One region of the Paenibacillus allorhizosphaerae genome, then DNA from elsewhere that is predicted to be linked to it. Evidence: riboswitches for the same ligand, from Rfam matches in the RefSeq annotation. Region 1 holds a riboswitch; each other region holds the start of a gene.
What was found. Region 1 has a riboswitch for cyclic di-AMP ahead of ACFQI7_RS06430 (CAP domain-containing protein). Riboswitches for the same ligand answer to the same signal wherever they lie in the genome.
Positions count from the first base shown of each region.

Region 2: linked by a shared signal. The riboswitch ahead of ACFQI7_RS26280 (stalk domain-containing protein) and the one ahead of ACFQI7_RS06430 (CAP domain-containing protein) in region 1 are both predicted to bind cyclic di-AMP.
Region 3: linked by a shared signal. The riboswitch ahead of ACFQI7_RS20065 (TrkH family potassium uptake protein) and the one ahead of ACFQI7_RS06430 (CAP domain-containing protein) in region 1 are both predicted to bind cyclic di-AMP.

Region 1 covers NZ_JBHSRV010000001.1:1,445,867-1,453,174, forward strand. Annotated here, with positions in the region: gene ACFQI7_RS06410 (glycoside hydrolase family 26 protein) at 1-1,239, shown strand, start outside; gene ACFQI7_RS06415 (glycerophosphodiester phosphodiesterase) at 1,332-2,150, shown strand; gene ACFQI7_RS06420 (hypothetical protein) at 2,219-2,680, shown strand; gene ACFQI7_RS06425 (sugar phosphate isomerase/epimerase family protein) at 2,740-3,507, opposite strand; cyclic di-AMP (ydaO/yuaA leader) riboswitch at 3,770-3,908, shown strand; gene ACFQI7_RS06430 (CAP domain-containing protein) at 3,915-4,541, shown strand; gene ACFQI7_RS06435 (MetQ/NlpA family ABC transporter substrate-binding protein) at 4,734-5,573, opposite strand; gene ACFQI7_RS06440 (methionine ABC transporter permease) at 5,626-6,294, opposite strand; gene ACFQI7_RS06445 (methionine ABC transporter ATP-binding protein) at 6,275-7,306, opposite strand.
Region 2 covers NZ_JBHSRV010000008.1:317,423-324,730, forward strand. Annotated here, with positions in the region: gene ACFQI7_RS26255 (phosphoribosylaminoimidazolesuccinocarboxamide synthase) at 1-257, opposite strand, end outside; gene purB (adenylosuccinate lyase) at 282-1,577, opposite strand; gene purK (5-(carboxyamino)imidazole ribonucleotide synthase) at 1,611-2,804, opposite strand; gene purE (5-(carboxyamino)imidazole ribonucleotide mutase) at 2,801-3,286, opposite strand; purine riboswitch at 3,499-3,600, opposite strand; gene ACFQI7_RS26275 (DUF6483 family protein) at 3,745-4,437, opposite strand; cyclic di-AMP (ydaO/yuaA leader) riboswitch at 4,597-4,767, shown strand; gene ACFQI7_RS26280 (stalk domain-containing protein) at 4,771-5,643, shown strand; gene ACFQI7_RS26285 (polysaccharide deacetylase family protein) at 5,796-6,500, shown strand; gene ACFQI7_RS26290 (hypothetical protein) at 6,690-6,773, opposite strand; gene ACFQI7_RS26295 (AAA family ATPase) at 6,868-7,308, shown strand, end outside.
Region 3 covers NZ_JBHSRV010000005.1:225,382-232,689, reverse strand. Annotated here, with positions in the region: gene ACFQI7_RS20080 (LysR family transcriptional regulator) at 1-79, shown strand, start outside; gene ACFQI7_RS20075 (cation:proton antiporter) at 76-1,323, opposite strand; gene ACFQI7_RS20070 (potassium channel family protein) at 1,427-2,089, opposite strand; gene ACFQI7_RS20065 (TrkH family potassium uptake protein) at 2,105-3,457, opposite strand; cyclic di-AMP (ydaO/yuaA leader) riboswitch at 3,564-3,707, opposite strand; gene ACFQI7_RS20060 (CPBP family intramembrane glutamic endopeptidase) at 3,937-5,559, shown strand; gene uvrC (excinuclease ABC subunit UvrC) at 5,588-7,308, opposite strand, start outside.

The sequences.
Region 1 (7,308 bases):
TACGTGCGAACGCCCCGCAGCGCACCGCAAAAGCTCGCCAAGCATGAGCCTGCGTCGGGCGTTTATTTGGGCATGCTCGGCGCAGACAGGCGAGTCGGCTACGATTTTTCCAAAATCGAAGGCGTCTACGAGAAGAAACATGCCATGTACTTAGCCTATGTCGGCTGGCGCAAATTCCAGACCGATACGAGCACATATTTCCCGAAACGGACGGCGGACAGAGTGAAGGCGCTCGGCGGAGCGCTCCAAATCGGCTGGGAACCCCGGTACGGACTGGACGACGTGAAGGACGACGAATATGTGCGCACCTTCGCCCGCGAGGCCAAAGCTTCGGGCATTCCGATTTTCCTTCGCTATGCTTCGGAGATGAACGGCAACTGGGTGCCTTGGTATGGCGATCCGCAAAAGTATGTCGAAAAGTTTCGTCTCATTCACAGCATTATGGCTGAGGAAGCGCCGAATGTAGCGATGGTCTGGTCCCCGAATTTCGTGCCCGCGAATAACATTGATGAATATTATCCGGGCGATGCGTATGTCGACTGGGTCGGCTTTTCCCTCTATGCCACTCCGCTTACCGGCGGCGAGGAAGATTTGGAGCATACCGTCATCGAATATTTCGCTCCGCTGTACGCCAATTACAGCCACAAGCCGATAATGATTGCCGAAGGCGCCGTGGCGCACACGGTACTGAAAACGAATCAATCATATCATGTCTGGGGAGAAGGACAGCTAGGCTACATGTACGCTTTCCTGCCGCGGATGTTCCCGATGGTCAAGGCGATGACGTATTTTAACTTCGGCCGCGCGCAGGCGCTTCGCTCGAATATGGAGTATGTATACGATCTCGGAGAAAGCGCGCTGATGGACGGCATGTACAAGCGGATCACCCGCAGCGACATGTTTTTGGACTATGTGGAGCAAGGCGTGAACGCCGCTCCGCACCAATATGTGCCGCTTTCCGGTTCGCAGCTGCCCGCAGGCAAACAGAAAGTGATGATGTACGCCCGGATGAAAGATGTAAGCACGCCGTTCGCGGTAGCGCTGTATCAAGGCGACCGAAGGCTTGGCATCAGCTATGAAATGCCGTGGGAAATCGATGTCGATATCCCGGCGGCGGACGCATCGAAGCCATGGCGCATCGTAGCTTTCAACAAACAGATGGAGCCGATTGCCGCCTCCCCCGGTACGGCCATTGCCCGAACGGAATCGCCTGATAAAATCAACAGCGGCGCGCCTTGATTTTTCGGAAAAACAATCTATCACTAATTCAAATGATAGTATGATATATTCATAGTAAACACACCACACACCACGAGCAGGAGACGCGCCCCATGCAAAAAGTTCTGATGGTATTCACCCTCTTAGTCGCTGCCAATATAGCCTCTACCGGTTCTGCGCCGAAGACGCTTGCAGAAAATAAAAACATCGTTACCGCCCATCGAGGCAGCTCCGCAGCCGCTCCCGAGAATACGTTAAGCTCGATTCGCAAAGCGATCCGCGACGGAGCCGGCTACGCCGAAATTGACGTTCAGGAAACCGCCGACGGCGTTGTCATTCTGATGCACGACAATACGGCGCGCAGGACGGCGGGCATCGATAAGCCGGTATGGGAAATCGATTCGGGCGAGCTACGGAAAGCGAGCGCAGGCGCATGGTTCGGCAAGCAGTTCGAAGACGAGCGCGTACCTACGCTGGATGAAGCCATTCAAACGTCCAAAGGCCGCGTCAGACTTAACATCGAACTGAAAAATAACGGCCATCAGAAACAGCTTGCGGAAAAAACGGTCGCCCTGCTGCAAAAGCACGATTTCGATAATGATTGTACCATTACTTCATTCGATCCGGAATTGCTGCGAAAGGTGAAGAAGCTGCGGCCAGGCATTAAGACCGGACGCATTATCGGCGAAAAATCCGACGTAACTGAGAGCTTATACGCGTCGAGTGATTATGAAGTAATTAGCGCCGCTTATCCGCTCATTGACGAACAATTCATGCGCGACGCGCGTGAACACCATAAAAAAGTTTATGCTTGGACGGTCAACGAAAAGAAGTCGATGCAGAGAATGGTTTCTCTCGGGGTGGACAGTGTTATTACGAACGAACCCGAGCGGTTAGTCCGGTTATTGAAAACGATTCCGAAAGAGCGGTAATGACCGCGGCCTCCTCATTACGCGATCGGTCAGGCTGACAGCTCGATCGATCATGGATTTGCGATGCGATGAACGGTTCAACGGAAGCGGGGATTACTCAGACGATGTCCACAATATTTTTGGGTACGAAGCAATTGAATATGGCAGAAGAGCTGCGTCAGCTTGCCGAGGAATGGAATGCCGAGTGCCGGCACGTTCCGGAAGGACATTGGTTCCTGCCGGAATATATGATGCGGATTCACGGCATTCACATTGAAGAGGAAGCAAGCGGATGGCGGTTTTGGCGCGAGGCGGATGCGACGACATGGGAAGATTTTTTGCTTATGCATATAACGCATCGGCTCGCTTCCAATCATGGGCAGCTGCTTGAATACGAATCGCAAGGTAAAATACGGCTAGTCGAACCGGAGCCGCACACTTTCGCCACCTTCGATCTATATGCGGAACGAGTGCTTGCAAAGGAGAGCGGCCTCGTTCGCGATATGAAAAAAAATTGGATCTATGCGCACCGAACCCGATATGTCCGATAGACGAAAAAAAGAGATTCCGTTCGCTTTACAAGCGGGAATCTCTTTTTCTTTGCGTGCGTTTACGCTTCCACGCCCATGCGGCGCAAATTGTTAAACGAAATGGCCAAGCTTTCAAACGGATCGCGGCCGTACGTTTGATCCTGCTCGACGGCTCCCCACTCTACTCCGATTTCGCGGCAAGCGTCCAGGATGCGGGCGAAGTTCATATTGCCTTCCCCGACTTCGGCAAAGCGCTGCTCGCGGTCGCCCGTTACCGCCATATCTTTCAGATGGACCACCTTCATGCGCCCATTCACCTTACGGATCCATTCCGCCGGGTCGGCACCGCCGGCTTGCACCCAGTATACGTCCAGTTCGAAATCAACCGCGGCCGGATCGGTTTCCTCGAACAAAATATCCATCCCGGTTCTGTCGCCGAATTTGGCAAATTCAAAGCTGTGATTATGATAAATAAACGTAAGTCCTTCCGCCTTCAGCTTGCGGCCGATATCCGACGCGATCTTCGCGAAATCGGAATATCCTTCCGCGCTTTTCCGGTATTCGCCCGGCAGACCGCCCAGTCCTACGTACTGACAGCCCCATAATTTATGCTTGGCGATGACCTCATCCAGTTTGTCCGTCAAATCACCGTACCCGATATGGGTCGCGCAGATCGTCAAGCCTTCCTGATCGGCCAATTCTTTCAATGCTTGGTTATCGATCGGACCGACGCCCGAAACCTGAACCGCATTGTAACCGATTTGTTTTACCTTTTTCAATGTCGTTGCAATATCTTCCGGCGTTTTCAGATAATCCCGAAGCGTATAAAGCTGTGCCGCCAATCTCATCCCCATCACCCCATTGGATAAAGTAAATACAGTATGATACTAACATAACTTTTGGAAGAATGCACACGTTTTCATATGAAAACGAAATGAAAATTGAAACGTTTTATCTTAAACTCCTTCTTGTTAGAAAAAGAACTTCCCAGCGGCGGCAAAACTTCACTTGCATCGTATAAATGGGGTTACTGGAAAACTTTATCGAATGAATGCCGGCTGCTCCCGTGCTACAATGGGAAGACCTCAAGGACAACTTTCTTGGGGTTAAATTTATGGAAGGCCGAGGCTTCCTTATGGAAGCGCGGGGGACCCTCATCTTCTGGGGTGAAGCCACTGCCAGGTGGCCGGGTGATTGCTCTTTGACCCGAATCCGTCAGCTAACCTCGCAGGCCATAAGAAGGAGAGGATTTTCGTTGAACCGTATTAAAAAAATCGTCATGACCGGCGTGCTTGCGCTTGGACCGATTCTGGGTGCAGGAGCCGTGTCCGCCGCTTCGTATACCGTTAGCGGAAACGATACGATGTGGTTAATTTCCCAAAAGCAAGGAGTCAGCTTGAACGCCCTGATCGCGGCCAATCCGCAGGTTGCCAATCCGAACATCATCTGGCCGGGCATGGTGCTGAACGTACCGCAATCGGGATCGAATGTTTCGACCCCGACGACGTCGTCTTCCTCCTATGCAAATCAAGTCGTGACGCTGGTAAATCAGGAGCGCGCCAAAGCGGGACTGAAGCCGCTCACGAGCGACGGACCTCTGACGGCAATGGCTTTGGATAAAGCCAAAGATATGTACAACAACGGCTACTTCGATCATACGTCGCCGACCTACGGTTCCCCGTTCGACATGATGAACGCGTACGGAATCAAATATACGTATGCAGGGGAAAATATTGCAAAAGGACAACGTACTCCGCAGGAAGTTATGAATGCGTGGATGAACAGCCCGGGTCACCGGCAAAACATCTTGAACGCAAACTATACCAAAATCGGCGTTGCCTACTATAACGGAGAATGGGTGCAAGAATTTATCCGCAATTAATACCATTTCCCCGGAAATATATGCCCTCTGATTCATACCGCAATTCATTATTATTCCTTCCCATCCGGCGATACCGCCGATACGTACGCTGGAACCCGGTTGATGGCCATTACGGCATAGTCTTGTTCCATCGTCTCGCAAATAAGGGACCATTCGCATCATGCGAATGGTCCCTTATTTTATGATATGCGATTAAAATGCCGGTACGATCGCACCTTGGTATTTGTCCTCAATAAACTTCTTCACTTCCGGCGAAGTTAATGCCTTCACAAGCTTCTTCATTGCTTCCGAATCTTTATTGTCCGGACGAGCGACCAATATGTTAACATAAGGCGAGTTTTTATCTTCGATAAAGATCGCATCCTTCGTCGGGGAAAGCTTCGCTTCCAAAGCATAGTTCGTATTGATTAGCGCCATGTCTACTTCCGACAGTGCACGCGGCAGCATCGCCGCTTCCAGCTCTTTGAATTTCAAATTTTTCTTGTTCTCGACGATGTCTTTCACCGTGCCTTTGACGCCAACGCCGTCTTTGAGCTTGATCAGATTGTTTTTTTCCATCAGCGCCAAAGCGCGGCCGCCGTTGGAAGGATCGTTCGGAATGGCGACGGTTGCCCCGTCTTTCAGCTCATCGGCCTTTTTGATTTTTTGCGAGTAAGCGCCGAACGGCTCAAGATGAACGCCGGCCACCTTCACAAGATTCATGCTTTTATCCTGATTGAACTGGTCCAAATACGGTGCGTGTTGAAAATAGTTGGCATCCAGCTGCTTCTCGAACAGCTGCACATTCGGTTGAACGTAATCGGTAAATTCCTTGATTTCTAGGTTAACGCCTTGCTCCTTCAGCGCTGGTTTGATCGACTTCAGGATTTCGGCATGCGGTACGCTGGAAGCGCCGACTTTCAAGGTCACTTCTTTCGCCGCGGCAGGCGCGCCACCGGCAGCATTCCCGGGAGCAGCAGCTTCTTTCTTGCCGCAAGCGGAAAGCGAAAAGGCTAGAACGATCGATAATGCGGTCATTGCGATTTTTTTCACGGTTGGTTCCTCCCTATCGTTGTAACATAATATTATTTATATATGAAAATCCTTACTTCCGCTGATATCTCCGGACGATCCGGTCGCCTAGCGATTGCAGGATTTGAACTAACACAAGCAAAATGAGTACGGTCACAATCGTAACGGTCATTTGGAAGCGTAAGTAGCCGTAGCGGATCGCTAAATCCCCGAGCCCTCCGCCGCCGATCGCTCCGGACATCGCCGTGTACGAAACCAGCGTGACCGCCGTAATCGTAATTCCCGCAATCAGTCCCGGACGCGCTTCAGGCAGCAGCACGCGCCATATGATTTGCCAATACGTCGCCCCCATCGATTGCGCAGCCTCAATGACGCCGCGGTCCACTTCGCGCAGCGACGTCTCCACCAGTCTGGCAAAGAAAGGCGCGGCCGCAATAACGAGCGGTGGAATCGTACCCGGAACGCCGATGGAGGTGCCGACCAGCAGCTTCGTGAACGGAATGACCAGGATCATTAAAATGATGAACGGTACGGACCGCAGCACGTTAACGATCACGGATAACACCGAATACACTACCGGCTGCTGCAGCAGCTGTCCGCGGGCCGTCACAAACAAGATTACCCCGAGCGGCAGCCCGATCAGCACGGTAAATAACGTGGACACCCCCAGCATCGTCAGCGTATCATAGCTGGCTTGTCCGATCTCCGCCCAATCCAGCTCCTTAAGCGCGGTCAGATCCATGTCGAATCACCTCCACATCGAGGCCGCGGCTACGCAGCCTTTCGATTGCTTGTTCCGTGTCCCTTTGCGCGCCGTGCAGCTCCAATACAAGCTGTCCGTACGGTGTATTTTTCAGCCGGGAGACAGTTCCTTGCAATATGACGAAAGGAACGTTCGTGTCCCGCATCGTCTCGTACAGCGCCGGTTCATACGTCTGCTCCCCGATAAATGTAATACGTATGAGTGTCTGCGGCTCGCCGGCTTCTTCCATAAGCGGCAGCCCTTTGTCCACCGCGCCCGACACCTGTTCAACGAATTCCCGGGTGGTCGGGTGCTGCGGCTTCAGGAAAACTTGCGATACCGGCCCCGTCTCCACAATCTTTCCGCCGTCGATGACGGCAACGCGGTCGCAAATCGAACGGATCACCTGCATCTCATGCGTAATCAGGACGATCGTAATGTTGAGCTCCCGGTTAATCCGCAAAAGCAAAGCAAGGATCGCGTTTGTCGTTTGCGGGTCCAAGGCGGAAGTCGCCTCGTCGCAGAGAAGAACCTTTGGATTCGTAGCGAGCGCTCTGGCAATGCCGACCCGTTGCTTTTGCCCACCAGACAGCTGGGCGGGATATTTGTTCTCATGGCCGTCAAGTCCGACAAGCCCGATCAGTTCCGCGACTCTTCGCTCCACCGTCTCTTTCGAACGTTTCGCCAGGCGAAGCGGAAAAGCGATATTATCAGCCACCGTCGCCGAGCTGAGCAAATTGAAATGCTGAAAAATCATGCCGATCGTACGCCGTTCCTCTTGCAGTTTGCGGCTCGCAAGCTCCGTCATATTGACGCCATCGATGAATACCCGCCCCGAGCTTGGGCGTTCGAGCAAATTGATGGTCCGGATCAGCGTGCTTTTCCCAGCACCCGAGTGGCCGATAATGCCGAACACTTCCCCTTTGTTCACGCTCAGGTTAATATCGTTCAGCGCCGTCACCTTGTGATTGCCGGACTGGTAGTCCTTAACGATATGCTGCAATTCGATCATTG
Region 2 (7,308 bases), on a different contig from region 1:
TCGGTATGTACGACATGGTTCGGTTGGACCGCCGCCGTTTGCTCGAACCAGAACGCGCTCAAGCTGTTCAGCACGTTGCCCTTGTCCGGCACCGCCGGGCTAAGCACCCAGTCGAATGCCGAGATGCGGTCGGTTACCGCAATGAGAAAATGCTCGCCCAGATCGTATAGCTCCCGCACTTTGCCTTTGTACAGCAGCGGCGCCTTTACGTACGGCTCCGCGCTTGATATGGCTTTCGGTTTAGTTTCCCCGTTCATCCTTCAGCCGTCCTTCCGTTTAGATTAGCTCAAGCCGAGCCGTTTAAATATCGTATCGACATGCTTCAAATGCCAGCTTGGATTAAAAGCATCCTCGATCTCTTCAAGCGACAAGTATTCGCGGATCGCCGGCGTATTTTCCACAATCTCGCGGAACGAACGCTGCTCCTCCCACGCCTGCATCGCTCTAGGCTGAACCGTGTCGTAGGCTTGTTCGCGGCTGAAGCCTTTGTCGATCAGCTTCGTCATGACGCGGCCGGAGAACGGTACGCCATACGTGCTTTGCATGTTGCGCTTCATGTTTTCCGGGAACACCGTCAAGTTTTTCACGATATTGCCGAGACGGTTCAGCATGTAGTTGAGCAAAATCGTCGCATCCGGCAAAATGATCCGCTCCACCGAGGAGTGCGAGATGTCGCGCTCATGCCAGAGCGTGACGTTCTCGTACGCGGAAACCATATGGCCGCGAATGACGCGAGCCAGACCCGAAATGCTTTCGCAGCCGATCGGATTGCGCTTATGTGGCATCGCCGACGAGCCTTTCTGGCCTTTGGCGAACGGCTCCTCCACTTCGCGGAACTCGCTCTTTTGCAGCCCGCGAATTTCGGTCGCGAACTTGTCGAGCGAGGTTGCGATCAAGGCGAGCGTTGCCATATACTCGGCGTGGCGGTCGCGCTGCAGCGTCTGGGTCGAGATCGGTGCAGGCTTCGTGCCGAGCTTGCCGCACACATACTCTTCCACGAACGGATCGATATTGGCATACGTGCCGACGGCGCCGGAAATTTTGCCGAACTGCACGCCGTCCGCCGCGAAGCGGAAACGCTCCAGATTGCGCTTCATTTCTTCATACCACAGCGCCATCTTCAAGCCGAACGTCGTCGGTTCCGCATGCACGCCGTGCGTCCGTCCCATCATCGGCGTATCTTTATACGCGATCGCTTTGTTCCGGACGATTTCGATAAAGTTGAGCAAATCGCGCTCCAATATTTCGTTCGCTTGCTTCAGCAAGTACCCGAGCGCCGTATCGACGACGTCCGTCGATGTCAAGCCGTAATGTACCCACTTTCGTTCCGGACCTACCGTTTCCGAGACGGCACGGGTGAAGGCGATCACATCGTGACGGGTCTCCTGCTCGATTTCGTAAATGCGGTCAATGTTGAATCCAGCGTTCTTCCGTAATTCCACTACGTCTTCCTTCGGAATGACGCCAAGCTCCGCCCAAGCTTCGCAGGACAATATTTCCACTTCGAGCCAAGCCTTGAATTTATTTTCTTCCGTCCAAATGCGTCCCATTTCGGGTCTTGTGTAACGATCAATCATGGTTTCCCCATCCTCCGTTATTTTCCGTTAAAGTCATTCGTGTTTAGCGTCCCATATAGTAGAAGCCTCTATCCAACGAAGCGCCTGCTCCGGCGAATTCGACAGCAGATTGACATGCCCCATCTTGCGGCCTTTCTTCGCCTCCTGCTTGCCGTACAGATGCACCTTCGCCGTAACGCCTGGCACCTGTTCCGACTCGGGCCGAACGATCCAGTCCAACAGCGGCTGCACATGCTCGCCGAGCACATTGACCATCACGACCGGCGTCAGCAACCCGGGATCGCCGAGCGGCAAATTGCAAATCGCGCGCACATGTTGCTCGAACTGCGAAGTGCGGCACGCTTCCATCGTGTAGTGGCCGGAATTATGCGGCCGCGGTGCAAGCTCGTTGACATATAACTCGCCGTCCGCCGTAAGGAACATCTCCACCGCAATGAGACCGATCACATCCAGCGCCTTCGCAATGCGCAGCGCCATCGTCTCCGCTTCGCGAAGCACTTCGTCCGCGGCACGTGCAGGGACGATCGATAAGTGCAAAATATTGTTTACGTGCACATTTTCCGCAACAGGAAAAGCTTTCGCCTCCCCTTGCGGGCTGCGCGCCGCAATGACCGATATTTCCTTGGCGAAGCGGATGAACTGCTCCAGCACAAGCTCCGTTCCCGCCTTGCTGAGCTCCGCGTATGCCGCTTCGATTTCTTCCTGCGACCGGATGACCCATTGTCCTTTGCCGTCGTAGCCGCCGGTCGCCGTCTTCAGCACGCAGGGCGTGCCGAAACGCTGCACCGCTTGACGCAGCTCTTCCACGCTGCCAATCTCCGCATACGGCGCAACCTTGACGCCCGCGGCTTCGATCGCCCGCTTCTCGCGCAGCCGGTGCTGCGTCGTGTAGAGCAGGCGGCTTCCTTGCGGCACATAAGATTCTGCCATCAGCAGTGACGTCACGCCTGCGTCCACATTCTCGAATTCGTATGTGATGACATCCGCCTGCTCCGCCAGCTGACGCGCGGCTGCTACGTCATGATATGCCGCGACGATTTGCCGGTCCGCCACTTGGCCGCAAGGCGCATCCGGCGTCGGATCGAGCGTGACGAAGCGGTAGCCCATGGCCCGTCCGGCCAGTGCCAGCATTCGACCGAGCTGTCCTCCGCCAAGCACGCCGATCGTTGCGCCCGGAGCAATCACTTTGCCGGGGTCGTACGCCTTGCCTTCTGCCGCCGCTGTCATTCGAGCACGCTCTTTTCCATCACGGTTTGCGCAATCCGCTCGCGGCGCGCCGCAACTTTCCGCTGAAGCTCTTCGTCAAAAGCACCGAGCAGCTGCGCAGCGAGCAGACCTGCGTTCGTTGCACCGGCATGCCCGATCGCTACCGTCGCAACCGGAATGCCGCCAGGCATCTGTACGATCGAGAGCAAGGAATCGAGTCCGTTCAAGGTAGACGTTTTCACCGGCACGCCGATCACCGGCAGCACCGTCTTGGAGGCGACCATCCCCGGCAAATGCGCCGCGCCTCCGGCGCCCGCGATGATAACCTTTAACCCCCGTTCCACCGCTGAAGCCGCATATTCGAACATTAAATCCGGGGTACGGTGCGCGGAAACGACTTTCTTCTCATACGGAACGCCTAATTCCTCGAGCACGTCACAGGCGTGCTTCATCGTTTCCCAGTCGGACTGACTTCCCATGATGACGCCAACAAGTACGGACACTGGCTGAACCTCCGATATTATAGATTAAATTAGCAACATACACTGCAATGCACATAGCGCTTTTGATCGGTGAAGATCCATTCGTGTTTAAGTTAAGCTTCTGATGTATAAAAAAACGTCCGGCTGATAGGGCGCATACCGATGCGTTCTATCCACTGGACGACAAATAGCCCGAAGCGCAAGCTAAGGCCGGGCACAAACATGCCGACCTTCCTTATCGTTCGTTCACTCGTAGTCCAAAAATTTATGGTTTTTGGGTAGAAACTTTCGGGCCATATTCCCGACTTTATACGAGATTATTCGACTTTATTCTCCAAAAATTCGTTTGTTCCATCTTGTTATTACCCTCTCAGTTTAACAGCCTTTAACAGCGCATGTCAACTATAAAAGACGAACATTAAATAAATTCAAACAAAAAATAGTTCGCATTTATTGAATGATCTTCAGCGATATGCCGTTTAAGTTTGCGAATTCGCTTTCATTTTTATCAAATCCTGCAATGTGCTATGGATTTCGGCCGAACTCAATCCGCCTGCCGATATTTTCCCTTCATCTAATTGAAGCCATTGCTCGCACATTCGAATCCCTTCATCGATCGCCTTAAGTCTCCGCTCCCATTGTCCGGATTTCTCCAGCTCGTCCAACCATTGAAACAACACGTCTTCCGCATCGGCCAGCTTGCCCGCCTCATTGCAATAAGGAATCAGCTTTTCCAATAGCTCGGCGCTTTTGGGAGCACGCCCGGCCATGTCCAGCGCATGGTTCAAACGCTCGTCGAATTCATTCTTCAGCTCGGACCGGGCATCCAGTTCCATCGCCGTCAGCAGCATTTCAACGCATTTGAGTGCCGTCTGCCGGGCCGCGGTCTCGTTACCCGCCTCTTTCCATACGGACGCTTCCGCATGAAGCAGATCGCCCGCCGCCAGCACTTTCCCTTGATCAATCCCGCCGTCCTGAGAAAACATGGCGAGCAAATCTTTCACCGACAGCGCTCCGATCAGCTTCGAATTCATACCGAGCAGTTGTTTCATCGCTTGATTCAACAGCGCCATCGCCTCTTCAAATTGCGCGTTTCTTCTGGCCGCGGCCACTTTATATACCGCAACGGCTGCCTTCTCAATCAGTCCCAAAATATAGTCTCGTCTATACATTGTGCTTCTCCTCCCCTGCCCTGACGGTCATAAACTTCTACTCTTGCACGAATTTATTTTCATTGTACCCCATTTCTGCCCGGGAGGAAAAAGGGGGCTTCCATTAATCGGAAATGACTGGATAATTTTATGCATTGAACCGGTACGTACGCTATGGTAAATTACTAAAAGCCGAATCGCGCATTTTTTTGCCGTGCGCGTACGGGGGATGAAACACATGGGGTGAATGCATTTCGGCATCGTCACGATTTAAGGCGACGGCTGCAATACTAGGGAGCATCCTCTTCCCGAACCCGACAACTAACCTCGGAGGCATTCATAGGAGGGAAATGAATGCAATTGAATATTAAGGGCATGTTCCTCGCATGTTTGTTCGCCTTGCCTGCCGTTTTGCCGGTATGCCAAAAAGCGGAAGCGGCCGAGCCTCAACGCTTGGCGGAAGACGTGAAGGTGCAAGTCAACGACAGTCTGGTCCATTTTCCGGACGCACAGCCTTTCCTGGATGAGAATCATAAGTTGCGGGTGCCTGCCCGCGTCGTCGCAGACAAGCTTGGAGTTCAAGTACAATGGGAACCGGCGGGCTCGCAAATAAAAGTCACTTTGGCGAATGGAAAAAAGAGCATTTCGCTTACGACGGGCGATAACCATATTTCGGTCGACGGCAAATCAACCGAAATCGCAACACCAGCAGAACTGATCGACGGGAAAGTCTATGTTCCTTTCCGGCTGCTCTCCGATACGTTCGGGTATAACAGCCAGTGGGACAACTCGAACCGTATCGCCATTTTGGGTACGGACGGTAAATATTATGCTCCGGCATGGTACAAGCCAAAAGAACAGCCAGCCGCCGTTTCGACATTGAGCAGCAGTGCGATCCCTTCGTACAGCAAACTCATCGAAGCGAAAGCAACGGCGTATACGGCTTCTCCGAGCGAGAATGGCGGCAACGGCCCAGTCGATTATATGGGAAATCCATTGCAGCTCGGAACGATCGCCGTCGACCCGAACGTGATCCCGCTCGGCACGAAAGTATATATCGAGGGCTATAATTACGACGGCTTGCCGTCCGGTGGCTTGTACGCTACGGCCAGTGATATCGGCGGTGCCATTAAAGGCAATAAAATTGATATTTTCTTGCCCGAAAGCCGCTCAAAAGCAAGGATGTTCGGCGTACAGCAAGTTAAAATTTACGTATTAGGTTCCTAACTACATCTCTACAGCAGTCTGGACTCATCCAATGGCAAAAACAGTCGTCCTCTTTAGGGCGGCTGTTTTTTTTTGCATGCCGCCGCTTCCGAATACTTTTCATCCGTTGGCCCACCCTAACTAAGGTACTTTAGATGCCGAGGTGAAGCCCGTTGACGAAAACAAAAACCGTAGTAACGCTCCTGCTCATTGTTTCGCTGATGATTCCGATTACGACTACCGCGGCGCCTCCGCTCGGCAGCGAGGTTGTATGGAACGTGCAGACGGACCAGAAGCTTATCGCCTTAACGTTTGATGATGGTCCTAATCCGGTATATACCCCGCAAATACTGGATTTACTTCATCAGTATCAGGCTAAGGCGACTTTTTTCGTGCTCGGCAAACGCGTGAAAATGTATCCGGCCATTGCGATCCGTGAAGTAAATGAAGGCCATGAGATTGCCAATCATACGTTTGACCATCATTTTCTGAAAAACTACCCTCCCGAACGAATCGTCGAGGAAATTCGGCAAACCCAGGAAGTCATCTTCGATATTACCGAGCAAATGCCGAGCGTCTTTCGGCCCCCAGGCGGATTTTACAACGATGCGCTGCTCCAATCCATGAAGGAGGACAAGCTGACGGTCGTCATGTGGTCCTGGTATCAGGATACGAAAGACTGGAAGAAGCCTGGCGCCGACAAAATCGTTCAAACGGTGCTAAACAATGTTCACAACGGTGACATCATTTTGTTCCACGATCTTGAAGGAGATTGTAGCCAAACCGTAGAGGCGCTCAAACGCATCCTGCCGGAGCTTCAGCAGCGCGGCTACCGCTTTCTTACCGTATCTGATCTCATCGCTAAGACGCGAAAATGAGCATTTTCAGCGCTCTTGCCCCGGCGGCAAGAGCTTATTCCATAAACCCGACCTCATTGCAAAGCTCTACCAATATATAAACGCAGTACAACTGTTGGCGGTTGCACCAATGAATGCTTGATAGTGCGCCTTCGATCTCTTTTTTTGCTTTATTAATGCTACGATGCTCAACTGCCTGTAAGATTTCCTTCATTTTTTGTATTTTGCATAAAATAAACCGTTTTCCGGATCGCGCTCTGGCCATAGCAGTCCTTCTTCTTCCCAATGCCGGATTGCCGAAGAAGCGCAGCCATGTTTTCGTTATACACGGGAATGGCTCCGGCTGCGAAATTCAACTATAATATCTTCATAATAAGGAGGTATTGCCGTGGTTCTTGCTGAAAAAGACCCTTTCATCCGAAGCTTCGCTCTGCTGCGGGAAAAGGTCCCGTCGTTTGCGCAATATCCGTTCAATCTCCCAGCACTGGGAGAACTGCACAATCTTACGCTTCATCCGAAAGTCACTTATATCGTGGGTGAGAACGGCATGGGGAAATCTACGCTGTTGGAAGCGCTGGCCGTTGCCTGGGGCTTCAATCCGGAAGGCGGAACCATGAATTTCAACTTCTCCACGCAGGAGTCGCACTCTACGCTGCATCAATATATTCGGATCGTGCGCGGTATTAATAAGCCGCGTGACGGTTTCTTTTTCCGAGCCGAAACGTACTATAACCTTGCCACCAATATTGATCAAATGGATCGGGAGCCTGGATCGGGAGGGAAGATCATCGATTCTTACGGAGGCAAGTCGCTGCATGAGCAGTCGCAT
Region 3 (7,308 bases), on a different contig from region 1:
AGCCGTCCACGAGCCGTCTATCCGGCAGTTTATCGACAAAGCGGTGCATCATTACCAAGCCGATTTTCGCGTGGATTAGTTCGTTCGCGGCCGGGCCGCGGGTTTGCGTTCCTCGAGCCCAAGCCTGCGGGCGACCGCGGCGGTCGTCCCGGCTTGAAGCAATATCGTGAGCAGCACCGCGAGGAACGTAACGGAGGCGATCACATCGGCGTATTTGACGCCGAGCCCTGCGACCATGCCGGACAAAGCCGCCGGAATGACGCCGGTTTCCCTCACCCAGAACATGAACACGATCTCGTTCCACTTCCAGTCCGCCTTTCGGTCGGGCAGCGCCGAAGCCAGTACGGTGAGCGGCCGGGCAATGAACATGAATACGGCAATGACGCCGAGACTTGGCCACAGATGATCGAGAATGACCGTGAAGTTCACCTGGCTGCCGAGCAAAATAAAGATCAGCATGCGCATCAATACGGTCGTATTTTCCGTGAAGTGCGCCATCTCATGCAGCTTGTCATTCAAGTCGAGCTTGAACAAATCGACATTGCCCCAGATCAGTCCCGCGGCGAAGGTCGCCATAAAGCCGCTCACATGCAGAGCATCTCCCAGCCAATACGTTCCCAGCGCCGTTACCACCAGGGCGATCGTCGCATAATCCCGCAAGTAGCCGAGTTTCAAATGCGCCGTGGCAAACGCAAGGATCGAACCGGCGATGACTCCCACCGCTATTCCCCCAAGCGCGGTCTTCAAGAATTCGATGATTCCCGACGAGACAGAGAATGCTTGTCCTCCCATAACGATGGCCAGCACCGAGAACGTCAAGATCGACCCGGTCGCATCGTTAAAGGCGGACTCGCTTTCCACCGTTTCGCGCACTTTGTCGCGAATCTTCACCTGCTTGAACACCGGAATCAACGTAGCCGGGTCCGTAGAGGAAATGATCGCGCCCAGCAGCACCGCGTAAATCATCGGCAAGCCGAGCAGGAAATGCGCCGCAACCGACACGGCCGCGCATGTGATCAGCACCCCCGGCACGCTCAGCAGCGATACGGTAATCCATACTTTGCGCAGGCCGGACAAACGGATGTTGCGCCCGCCGTCGAACAAAATGAGCGTCGACCCGACGGTAAGTATGAACTGGTTCGTAAAAGAAGCGCTGGACTCGCTTACCAGATGAAAGCCCGGGCCGATCAGCATGCCCGCGACCAAAAAAAGAGCGACGTCCGGCAATTTCAGCCAGCCCGCCACTTTCCCGAATAACATGCCCATCGTAAGTATAATAACGATCAAAAACAGAACATGATCCAGTTGCGCTCCGTTTTCCATGAGCTAGTCCTCCAATTAAGAAGCATCCGTCGAATAGTTAGTTAGTAACCCGAGGAATCAGTCATCTGGGATCGCTTTTGAATAGCCCGTTTATCATTACAGACTAACGGTTCACTTCATGCTCGAACGATTCGATTTGATCATTCGTCCCGATAATGACCATCACATCTTTTTCTTCCACAATATCACTGGCGGTCGGAGCAATTATAACCCCGCTCTTCTTATTAATGGCTACAACGCTGCAGCCGTACCGCGCCCTCGGATTCAAATCTTCGAGCGACCGGCCGGACAGCCGCTTCGGAACGGATATCTCAGCGATGGAATATTCGTTCGAAAGCTCGATATAATCAAGCAGGTTGGGCGATACCAACTGATGCGCTACGCGAATCCCCATATCCCGCTCCGGATAAATCACGCGGTCAACCCCCACCTTCGTCAGCACTTTGCCGTGCAGCTCCGATAGCGCCTTCGCCACAACCGTTTTGACGCCGATATCTTTCAGCAAGATGGCCGTCAAAATGCTAGCCTGCATATCGTCGCCGATGGCGACAACGGCGCAATCGAAATTGCGGATGCCGAGTGAGCGGATTACCTCTTCATCGGTGGCATCGGCCACGACCGCATGCGTGAGCTGATCGCTCATCTCATCAACGGATTCTTCGTCCCGATCGATGCCAAGCACCTCATACCCCAGATCGACGAGCTCCTTCGCCAAACTCGAGCCGAATCTTCCTAATCCGATGACCGCGTACTGACCACGTTTCATAATTTCTCTTTTCCCCTATCCAATCGTAATTTTTCCTTCGGGATACCTGTATAATTCTTTCTCCACCTTCGGACCGAGCGCATAAGCAAGCGTCAGCGGACCAAGACGACCGGCAAACATCGTTAGGGCAATCAATACTCTGCCGAAATCGCTTAAGTCCGGCGTCAGCCCGAGCGACAAACCGACGGTGCCGAAAGCGGAAGTGACCTCAAACAAGATGACCAGAAACGAATGATCCTCCGTCGTCGACAACAGCATCGTTACCGTAATGACGAGGAACAGCGCGATCATCGTAAGCGTAATCGCCTTCAAGATGCGGTCTTTGCCAAAGCGATAATGGAAAAATACGATGTCTTCCTTGCCGCGGATCATCGCGATCATCGCGCCGATCAGCACCGAGAAGGTCGTTGTCTTGATTCCGCCCCCGGTAGAACCCGGCGAAGCGCCGATGAACATCAGGATAATGATGAAGAACTGCGTCGCCTGCCGCAAGCTGGCGAGGTCAACCGTGTTGACCCCCGCCGTACGCGGAGAAACCGATTGCGTAAACGATGCGAGCAGCTTTCCGTACCAGTTGAGCGAGCCGACCGTCTTCGTGTTGGAAAATTCAAAGACGAAGATGACTATAGCCCCGACGAGAATCAAAATGCCCGTTGCGCTCAGCACAACTTTGGAATGGAGCGAAAGCCGTTTGTTCCGCTTGAACTCCAGCAAATCCGAGATGACGACAAAACCGATGCCGCCCAACACGATCAATGCCATCGCTACGAAGTTAACGATAAAATCATCGGCGTAATACGTCAGGCTGCTGAAAGGGCCGGTAACAGAGCCGAATAAGTCAAACCCGGCGTTGTTGAAAAAAGAAATGGCGTGAAATATGCCGAAGTAGATACCCTTGGCGGGACCAAGATCGATCGACCATCGAATCGAGAAGACGACGGCGGCGATAAATTCAATGGTCAATGAATAGCGGATGACTTTCCGGATTAACCGGACGATGCCTTCCATGCTTCCCTGGTTCATCGCTTCCTGCAAGATGAGCCGTTCCTTGAGCGAAATTCGTTTCTTCAGCATGAAAGCGAACAGCGTCGACATGGTCATGAATCCAAGACCGCCTACTTGGATCAATAAAATAATGACGACCTGCCCGAACTTGGAGAAAAACGTTCCTGTATCCACAACCACCAGACCGGTCACACAAGTCGCCGACGTCGCCGTGAAGAGCGCATCCAGAAAACGCAGCGGCGTTCCGCTTGCCGATGCGATGGGGAGCGACAGCAGCACCGCCCCCGTCAGGATGATCGCCGCAAAACCGATGACTAGGATTTGCGGGGGCGTCAGCTCAAATTTTTTTGCCGGAGCGTTCATGTTGCACCTCGACTCTGATTTTCGGGCAATAAAAAAGACACTGGAAACCCAATGTCGTCTTTTCAGGTTCCTGTAAAAGTTGCAACGGCATCGGCGTGCACACCTCGCCAATTGCAACGTAAGCCTACGAGGTTAGCTGACGGATTCGGATGTACAGTCACCCTATCAGCGGCCTGAAGCGGCTTCGCTGAATTCACCCCTAAACTCATGGTTCCCCCGTTTTCGTTAAGAAATTCGGCTTTATTCAATTGATATGAATTATAATCGTGTTTAGCGAGAAGTACAAAGTCGTAAATGAGTGAAATGTACAGGATTAAAGGAATATTAACGAAATGTAAGCGCTCCATTAGATACGGCGCTTCGCTTTGCTTCGATTATCCTCGTCACACTCGCGAATTCATTGGAATTCCGCGGCGCATGTATGCTACGTTTAATGAATATAATGAAATAATTCAATAAAAATGGAGAAGGAGCCCCCCATGCAGAGAAAACGGTCCGAACCCTCGCTGCTGCTGCTCGCTGTCCTCGGTTTGATCATGTACTTGGGCGTTATATTCATATCCCCTTTCATGGAGGGCGCCGACCGGCTCGACGAGAATAACATTGACAAGCCGTCCGTGACGAAGCAGCAGGCAGCCGACGCCGCATTGAAGTTTGCGGAAAGCCGGTTCCGGCTTTCGAGCGACGTCGAGACAAGCACGCTGTATCAATCGTACACGACGCGGAGCGGTTATTTGCAGAAAGAGCATTTGTACGACGATTACTTAAAAAAATACGGCAAACGCTTCCCGCTCGACTACTATGAAGTCGAAATTAACGATCGCGCGTCCGGCATGAACTATTTTATTGCGGTAAACTACAACACGCTAGCCGTGATCGGCTTTGAGCGGAACAAGCCCGCGGCGGCGAAAACCAACAGCGTGAGCCCGTCCGAGACGAACTTGACCAAGCTGCTGGAACAAACGATAGCCGAGATGGGCTATAACCCGGCGGCTTTTGTGGTGGAACAAGACAGTTCCGCTAACGGTTCATTTATGTTCAAGAGCAAATCGGAATCCATCGGGGATGCAAAGCTGGCACTCGTGATGAAGGTCGAAAGCGGCCAGACGACAGCATTTCGTCCCGCCTTTTCGATTCCCGGCTCGTACGGCGAATGGAAAAATGCCCAAGACGACAAGTCTGCGCTCATGACCCGCATCAGCATGCTCGTATCGCTCATGATGACGATAGTGGCGATTTGGATCGTCATTCGCTACCGCAAAGAAATCGGATTTTCCAAAGGCCTTATATTAACTCTTCTCTTTCTCGCCGTGTACATCGTCAACAATTTCAACATGATGCCTGCATTCCGGACAACCCACGGCAGCGGACCGACGGAAGCGGGCGCCATATTCTACTTGTGGTTTGTCAACATATTCGTGTTCTTGATGGGGTTATCGACGTATTTCACGCTTTCCGCGGGCCGGCATATGTGGCTGGACCATGGATGGAGCGCATGGCCCGTATGGAAGGATCAAATATTCGGAGATCATGTGCGAACGGCCATGATTCGCGGCTATATGCTTTGTTTATTTCTGCTCGGATTGCAGCAGGTGATGCTTTTTACCGCCGGGGAAGCATTCGATGTATGGGCTGTCAGCGACCCGGCCGATTCCGTGTACAACATGGTATATCCCGCCTTATTCCCGCTGATGGCGTGGGCCGCGGCGATCTCGGAAGAAGCGGTTTACAGGCTGTTCGGCATCGCGCTGTTCCTGAAACTGACACGCAACCGGTTTCTGGCGGTACTGCTGCCGAGCGTCATCTGGGCCGCAAGTCATACGCAATATCCGATATATCCGGTATATACCCGGCTCGTGGAAGTAACCGTGATCGGCTTAATATTCGGATGGGCTTTCCTCCGCTACGGCTTCCTCACCGTTATTTTCGCCCATGCCGCCATGGACAGCATTTTGATGGGGCTGTCGCTCATGTACATGGGCGAGCCGCTGCAGGTGCTGACCGGCATAGTTTACTTGGCCGTTCCGGCGCTCATCGGCTGGCTGCTATCTTGGCTGCACCGCACTTATTCAGGCGGCCGTTACCGGCCGGTGCCGCGGTAACCAAATGCACGACAAAAAGGCAGACGTATTACACGTCTGCCTCTAACGTTTCCACGGCTTCTCCGTCCGAAACCGTATCGTTTTCCGTTTGATCCGCTGCACCTTCCGGCTGATCCGGATTCGGAGACGTTAAAGCCTGCAATATTTGCGAAGCCAGCTTTTCTCCGATGCCAAGAGGCTTAAAGTCTTCGACTGCAGCCTCTTTTATTTTTTTCAGCGAGCCGAAATGCTTAAGCAGCGCCTTGCGGCGTTTCTCTCCGATGCCCGGAATGGAATCGAGCAAGGAAATTGTCATTGATTTGCCGCGCGTCTCCCGATGAAACGTGATGGCGAAGCGGTGAACCTCTTCCTGAATGCGCTGCAGCAAATAAAATTCCTGGCTGTCCCGCCGAATCGGCACGACTTCCGCCGGATCTCCGATCATCAGCTGCGCCGTCTTATGCTTCGCGTCTTTCACCAAGCCGCAAACGGGAATATACAGGCCAAGCTCGTTCTCCAGCACGTCGACCGCTGCGGAAATTTGTCCCCGGCCTCCGTCGATGACGACAAGATCGGGCATCGGCAGCCCTTCCTTCAAGACGCGCTCGTACCTTCGGCGTACAACCTCGCGCATCGTCTCATAGTCGTCCGGCCCTTTTACGGTACGAATCTTGTATTTGCGGTATTCCTTCCGGTCCGGCTTGCCGTCCGTAAATACGACCATGGCCGAGACCGGGGACGAGCCTTGAATGTTGGAGTTATCGAACGCCTCGATCCGATGAACGGTGCCGATCCCGAGCCATTCGCCCAAGTTTTCTACGGCGTTGATCGTCCGTTCCTCATCCCGCTCAATGAGGCGGAATTTCTCCTCCAACGCCACCCGCGCATTGTCGCAGGCCATCCCTACCATATTTTTTTTCAAACCTCGTCGCGGGAAATGCACTTTCACCTTCAGCCAGCTCTCTAGCGCTTCTTTGACATCCGCTTTCGCCTCGGACGGCTTGCCGGCATCGTCTTCTGCTACCGCTTCCGACAAAATGTCCGCTTGCATTTCCAACGTATCGCTCACCGTGTTCTGCTCCGCGGCAATATCCGTCCCGCTGCCTGCCTTGCGTCCATCATCCGCCGCATCCATGCGTTCTACCTTGCCCTCACCCGCCGCGATCTCCCCCAAGCCGCTCGCTTGATCTCCCGTGAAATCAGCAGTGGTCGCAGCCGTGTCCTGTTCGCCCGCAGGCATGAAGATTTCTTTCGGCAGTGCCGGGTTATCGCTATAATATTGCGTGACGAACGTCAGGAAATCTTCGTACGCCTCGCCGTAATACGGGAACATCGTTGCTTTGCGTTCGATCAGCTTGCCTTGGCGCATGTACAATATTTGCACGCACATCCACCCTTTTTCCACGGCAAAGCCGAAAACGTCGCGATCGACGATGTCCGACGTATTGATTTTTTGCTTCTCCATCACGGCGTCGATATGGACAATCTGATCGCGGAACTCTTTGGCGCGCTCGAAGTTCAGTTCTTCCGCGGCCTCTTGCATTTTACGCGTCAGGTCCTGCTTGATCTCATCGTGTCCGCCGTTCAGAAACCGGCTGATCTCCTGCACCATTTTATCGTACGTCTCCCGCTCCACTTCATACTCGCAAGGAGCGACGCATTGGCCCAAATGATAGTACAAGCATACGCGGTCCGGCAGCGTCTTGCATTTTCGGAGCGGGTACAGCCGGTCGAGCAGCTTCTTCGTTTGCTGCGCGGCGAAAGCGTTCG